DNA from 2 places in the Aminobacter sp. NyZ550 genome. Region 2 is predicted to be linked to the other one. Evidence: riboswitches for the same ligand, from Rfam matches in the RefSeq annotation. Region 2 holds a riboswitch; the other holds the start of a gene.
What was found. Region 2 has a riboswitch for cobalamin ahead of N7E70_RS13990 (CbtB domain-containing protein). Riboswitches for the same ligand answer to the same signal wherever they lie in the genome.
Positions count from the first base shown of each region.

Region 1: it holds a riboswitch for cobalamin, as region 2 does, so the genes downstream of both, N7E70_RS00935 (aromatic ring-hydroxylating oxygenase subunit alpha) here and N7E70_RS13990 (CbtB domain-containing protein) in region 2, are expected to answer to the same signal.

Region 1 covers NZ_CP114190.1:185,073-188,272, forward strand. The annotation lists gene N7E70_RS00930 (hybrid-cluster NAD(P)-dependent oxidoreductase) at 1-596, opposite strand, end outside; gene N7E70_RS00935 (aromatic ring-hydroxylating oxygenase subunit alpha) at 619-1,866, opposite strand; cobalamin riboswitch at 1,985-2,191, opposite strand; gene metH (methionine synthase) at 2,279-3,200, opposite strand, start outside.
Region 2 covers NZ_CP114190.1:2,849,542-2,852,741, reverse strand. The annotation lists gene cobO (cob(I)yrinic acid a,c-diamide adenosyltransferase) at 1-375, opposite strand, end outside; gene cobU (bifunctional adenosylcobinamide kinase/adenosylcobinamide-phosphate guanylyltransferase) at 375-884, opposite strand; gene N7E70_RS13995 (CbtA family protein) at 877-1,653, opposite strand; gene N7E70_RS13990 (CbtB domain-containing protein) at 1,670-1,846, opposite strand; cobalamin riboswitch at 1,882-2,078, opposite strand; gene N7E70_RS13985 (gamma-glutamylcyclotransferase) at 2,146-2,835, opposite strand; gene N7E70_RS13980 (DUF1624 domain-containing protein) at 2,957-3,200, shown strand, end outside.

The DNA of each region.
Region 1 (3,200 bases), 2.7 Mb from region 2:
CAGCCTTCGCGGCTCGACCGCTCCTCGATCATGAAACCGAGCGACAGTCCGGGCATGTGTGCGCCCAGCAGTTCGAGCTCCTTCCGGAAGATGATTTCTTCCGGACGGCGCGCGCAGTTGACGAAGGCAACGTCCGTCCACGGCGCGCAGTCGTTTAGCCAGCGCAGCATCGACATCATCGGCGTGATGCCGGACCCGGCCGAGACGAACAGATATTTGGCGGCCGGATGCTGGTGCAGCGAGAAGTCGCCTGAAGGGCCATAGGCCTTGATGCGGACGCCCGGCTTCAGATGGTCGAACATCCAGCGTGTGCCGACGCTGCCCGCCTGCGCCTTGACGGTGACGGCGATGGAGAACGGCCGCGACGGGCTGGACGACAGGGTGTAGGTGCGCATGACGGGTGCTGGTTCGGCCGGCAGTTCGAGCGTCACGAACTGGCCCGGCTTGTAGCGGAACCAGGTCTGGTTGTCGGAGCGGAAGGTGAAGGTCCTAACGTCGGGCGCCTCGTCAGTGACGCCGATGACCTCCAGCACCTGGAGCCGGTCGTTCCAGGGCGCCATTTCGTCGAGGTTGCGGTAAAGGCCAAGCTCGGTCATCGCGTTCATGCCCTTCTCCCGGTCAGGCGACGTTGCGCAGGACCGGCTTGCCGCCGTCGGCCAGCCGCGGTTCGATGAAGCCGACGTACCATTCGATGAACTGCATGACGCCGCCCTCGTGTTCCTCCGAATAAGGCCCGGGCTCGTAGGCCGGCGATTTGATGCCGAAGGCATTTTCCTCGACGATGCGGCGGTCCTGGTCGTTGGTCTCGGTCCAGACATGGGTCAGTTCGGCCAGGTCGTAGTCGACGCCTTCGACGGCATCCTTGTGAACCAGCCATTTGGTGGTGACGGCCGTTTCCGTGGCGCTGATCGGCAGCACGCGGAAGGTGACGGCATGGTCGCCGAGCACATGGTTCCAGGTTGTCGGATAATGATAGAGCAGCAGCGTGCCGATCCTGTCGGCCGAGACGCTGTCGGAGAGGTTTTTCCGCACTGCGCGCTTGCCCGACATGGTGTAGCTCACCGCGTCACGCAGCAGTGGCGCGCGTGTCGCCCTGTACTGGCCGCCGGCATCGATGCGGAACTTGCTCGGCAACCCCACCGCCTCGCACTTTGCCCAGTGCGCCAGCATTTCGGGATCGCTTTCGGCGCCATTGACGCCGGTAACGTTCGGCGCCTCGGGAAAGGTCTTGCACAGCTCAGGGTGATTGCCGGCGCAGTGGTAACACTCGCGGTTGTTTTCCCAGACCAGCTTCCAGTTTCCCTCCTCGACGATTGTGCTTTCGAAGGCGACCTTGGCTTCGCGCAGCCGGTGCGGCAGCAGGTACGGCTCGACCATGGCCCGCAACGGCGCGAAGTCGGCGGGCTCGTCGGCGAGGCAGATGAAGATGTAGCCGCCGACGGATTCGCAGGCGACCGGCTTCAGGCCGAACTGGCTCTTGTCGAAGCCTTCCGCCATCTGGCGCGCGAACAGCAGGCGGCCGTCGAGTTCGTAGGTCCACTGGTGATAGGGGCAGACGAGCTTTGCCGCGGTGCCCTTTTCTGTCGTGCAGACGCGGCTGCCGCGGTGGCGACAGGAATTGTGGAAGGCGCGCAGCTCACCCTTCTGGTCGCGGACGAGCACGACGGGATAGTCGCCGACCTGGACGGTGAAGAAGCTGCCCGGCTTGGCCAGTTCGCAGTCATGGCCGACAAACAGCCAGTCGCGGTACCAGATCAGCTCAAGGTCGAGCCGATAGAAATCCGGGTCGGTGTAAAAGGGCTGTGCCAGGCTGAATCCGTCGCGGCGTCCGCGCAGCAGCTTCAGCATTTCGTTCTTCGCATCCATGTCCTGTCCTCGCACCAAGGACTGAACGGGTGGCTTGATTTGGGAAGAACGCCAGCCGGCGGACGCAGAGGTCCGTGCAGCAACGATCCGCCTCTTGACCGCCCACCGCGATCAGTCGAGTTCTGTCAGGTTCAAGGCTGGTTTCCGGGCTTCGGAGCTGTCCTTTCGGACTGTCTCGACACCTTCCCAGGCCGGCTTGCCCAGTGGTCTCCCGTCGAAACAATAACTCCGCCACCGTTGCGGGGGCAGCGCCGGCTTCTCACCGGCTTCCCAATTCTCCGCTTCGTCTCACACTCGAAGCAGCACCTTGAACATGACCGGATCAGACCACGGATTGGTGGCCGGGCACGAGCATGAAAACGACATGGGCTCAGCGCAAAGGCGACAGAGCCCATGTGATGTCATCGTGTTGCTATTCGGCCGCTTCGGCGAACGATGCCGGCACATAGTTGAGGATCGGCCCGAGCCAGCGCTCGACCTCGGCGACGGTCATGCCCTTGCGCCGCGCATAATCCTCGACCTGGTCGCGCTCGACCTTGGCGACGCCGAAATAATAACTCTCGGGGTGGGCGAGATAGATGCCGGAGACCGACGAGCCCGGCCACATCGCCATGCTTTCGGTGAGGCTGACGCCGGCGGTTTTCTCGGCATCGAGCAGGCGGAACAAGGTCACCTTTTCGGTGTGGTCGGGCTGGGCGGGATAGCCCGGCGCCGGACGGATGCCGCGATAGGGCTCGCCGATCAGGTCGTCGGGCGCGAGGTCTTCATCAGGCGCGTAGCCCCAGAACTCCTTGCGCACCTTCTCGTGCATGCGTTCAGCGAAGGCCTCTGCGAAACGGTCGGCCAGCGCCTTGACCATGATCGAGGAGTAGTCGTCATTGGCGCGTTCGAAGCGCTCGGCGATCGCCACTTCCTCGATGCCTGCAGTGACCACGAAGCCGCCGAGATAATCCGGCTTGCCGCCGTCGGCGGGAGCGATGAAGTCGGCCAGTGCGACATTGGCCTTGCCGTCGCGCTTGGTCAGCTGCTGGCGCAGGGTGAAGAAGGTGGCAAGCTCCTCGCTGCGTGCCTCGTCGGTGAACAGCCTGACGTCGTCGCCGACCGAATTGGCCGGCCAGAAGCCGATGACGGCCTTGGGCGCGAACCACTTCTCGTCGATGATCTTGCGCAGCATCGCCTGCGCGTCGTCGAATAGCTGGCGCGCCGCGGCGCCCTGCTTCTCGTCCTCGAGGATCTTGGGGTAACGGCCCTTGAGTTCCCAGGTCTGGAAGAACGGCGTCCAGTCGATGTAGCGGGCGAGTTCGGCCAGGTCCCAGGCTTCGAACACCCTGGTG
Region 2 (3,200 bases):
CAGCAGTTCCTGCGCCTTTGCCCAGGCTGCTTCGGCGGCGGCGATGTCGCGCTTGATGTCCTGCGTCTCCCAGGTAAAGCCCTCGCCCATCGTGTGCCAGACGGCGCGGTCACCGAAGGCGGCGAATGCGTCCTGCTCGCCCGAATGCCAGGCGCCCTTGATGAACTGCACGACGCCAACCCGCTGGCCATAACCCAGCATGCGCAGCGCCAGACCGAATGCCGCGGTCGACTTGCCCTTGCCGGGACCCGTGTTGACGATCAGCAGCCCCTTCTCGACGATGGTCTTGCCGGCGACCTCGGCATCCTGAACCGCCTTGCGCTTGGCCATCTTGGCGCGGTGGCGTTCGGCTTCCTGCTCGTCGATCGTCTTCATCATTTCACCTTCATCGGCAGGCCGGCGACAAGAAACAGCACCTCTTCGGCCACGGTCGCCACCTTCTGATTGAGCCTGCCGGCATCGTCACGAAAACGGCGGGCCAGTGCATTGTCGGGCACGATGCCGAGCCCGACCTCGTTGGAGACCACGAACCACGGCCCGCGCGGACGCGACAGTGCCTCGACGAGCGCCGCACATTCGGCCTCGACGTCATGATCGGCCAGCAGATGATTGGTAAGCCAAAGCGTCAGGCAGTCGACCAGAACAGGCGCGCCATCGGGCAGGCTGGCGAGCGCGCCGACCAGATCCAGCGGCGCGTCGAGCGTCCGCCAGCCCTCGCCACGGCGTCCCAGATGGATCGAAATGCGCTCACGCATCTCGTCGTCATAAGCCTGCGCCGTGGCAACATAGGTCCACGGCGCAGAAAAATGGGTGATGAGCTGCTCGGCATGCGCGCTCTTGCCGGAGCGCGCGCCGCCGAGCAGGAGGGTCAGCTTCTCAGGCAAGGCGGCTGTTCAGCGACGGCGCCGGCTCGCTCATGAAGCGGTTGCGCACGTAGCCCGCCACCGCACCCAGCACGACCCAGAACACCAGATTGGTGATGGTGACGGCGACGACGAAGCTGTGGTGCAGGTCTGCCGGAATCGGCGACTCGTGGCTTTCCGGTTGCGGTGCACCGACGATGTGCGGCGCAACGATCAGCGCGACGCCGAGTATCGCCAGCGGCAGCGACTGCTTGAAGGCGATCAGCGCGAGACCCCCCGCGGTGGCGACGACGGTCAGCGTCCACCAGATCTGGCGTGCGCCAAGATCGGCGGCCGGCATCGCCGGCAGCTCCGGCGGCAGGCCAAGACCGGGAGCCAGGGTAAACACGGCAAAGCCGGCAAAGCCCCAGAACACCCCTTGGCGCCAGTTGGCGATGCCACCCGCAAACTCGGAAACGGCGACCAGGATCAGGCCGAAAGCGATGCCGCTGACGATATTGGCGAGCGCCGAATAGGCAAAACGTTCAGCGCCGTCGGCCGGAGCCCAGGCTTCTTCTTCGGCTGGCGCCGCAGTCTGTGCCGCCGTGGTTTCGGCGCCGGCCGCAGGGGCGGTCGCCTCAGTGCCGGCAACTGGTGCCGCGGCGTGCTCATGGCCACCGCCGGCGTTCTCATAGGTCTCCGCCTTGAGGATCAGCGGGACGGTTGCATAGGTCTGGAGTGCGGCAAGGACCACGCCGGCCAATAGCCCGCTGATCGCCGCGATGAACACGACGTTTCTGAAGATGGACATTGTTGGATCGCCTTGGTTAGTGGCAGGGGAAAGCCATCGAGTGGCGATAGTCGTGGGCAGCGTTGTGCACCACGTCCATATGCGAGAACCCGAGGAAGCCAACAACGAAAAGGCCGAGCAGCGCGGCAAGCGCCAGCTGCATGCTACGCGACTGCGAAGAGACGTCGGTGCCGAGAGCAGAAACAGTGTTCATCACAAGTCCTTTCGCCCTCCACCCGAGGGCACAGAGATAAGTGCCTGTCGCCGGCAGGTCTCCTGGCTTGCGGATCGGCACCCTTCCCCGCCTTCCCGAAGCAAGCTTCAGTGGCATTTGGGGAGAGCTAACCGCATACAGTTGCGGGGGCAGCCACGGCTTTGGACCTTCAAATGGCCCTTACCGCATTCCCTCTTGATTCCGTAACGGAACCGACGACGCCGCAACTATAGAAACAAATGGCTTGGGCGGCAAACCAAATTCCGACGCCGCCGCGCTCGAAAGCGGCGTTCCGGCGATCATCCGCGGGCCACGATTCGCTCGGCCACCAGATGCTGGAGCCGCCACAGATGCCGGTCGTGGATCGCCCGCTGCTCGAGGTTGCTGACCACATTATAGAGATAGTCCGCAGCCGAACCCCAATGGCCGCAGGTCGTCGCCAGTCGCTCCGCCACCGCGTCCTCGCCCAGCGCGCCGGCATAGGCGTGGCCTTTGCGGTTGATGACGAAGGCGAGCGCGGTCAACGGACCTTCATCGGTGGCGAGCTTCAGCCAGCGCGGCTTGTAGGTGGAGGGTTTCAGCGTCATCTCGCGGCGAAACAGCCTGTCCAGCTGCTCGCGGCGGTCGCCGTCCGTCAGCCTGAGCGCCACGCCCTTGCACTGGCCGCCGCGATCCATGCCCATCATCAGTCCAGGCTCAGCCTTTGTGGCGCGCCAGCGGGTCATGTTGATGCAGAACGAACGGTGCCAGCCGCGCGCCAGCGCCACCCTTTCGTCGGTGTGCTCCACCTCGGGTTTCCAGATCAGCGATCCATAGGCAAACAGCCACAACGGTCCATTGCCGGGACGCGCGGCAAGCGTCTCGTCGATCATCACCTCATAGTCGGCATCGTCGAGATGCATCGCATCGGGGTCGGGGCCCGTGTCAGCGACCTCGCGATGGCAACGCGCCACCAGCTCCTCGGTCAGCGCCATCTTTCGTCCGCTCATGCCCGCCCCATCAATTGCTTAACCCTGTGCACGACAGACAGTTCTGCTCTCTTCCGCCCCGCTTCAACCATGATAGTGCTGCATGGGCGCTGCAACACCCGAAAACGCAGAAGCGAACAATATGACGATGCAACCGGACCCCGACCAGATCAAAGCACCTTCTCGGCGCGTATCGGTCATCGACATCGCCCGCGGCGTAGCCCTGATCGCCATGGCGATCTACCACTTCGCCTGGGACCTCGAATTCTTCGGTTATGCCGATCCGGGCATGACCGCCTATGGCAACTGGAAGCTGTTCGCGCGCTGCATCGCCTCGAGCTTCCTGTTCCTCGTCGGCGTCAGCCTGGTGCTGGCACATGCCAAGG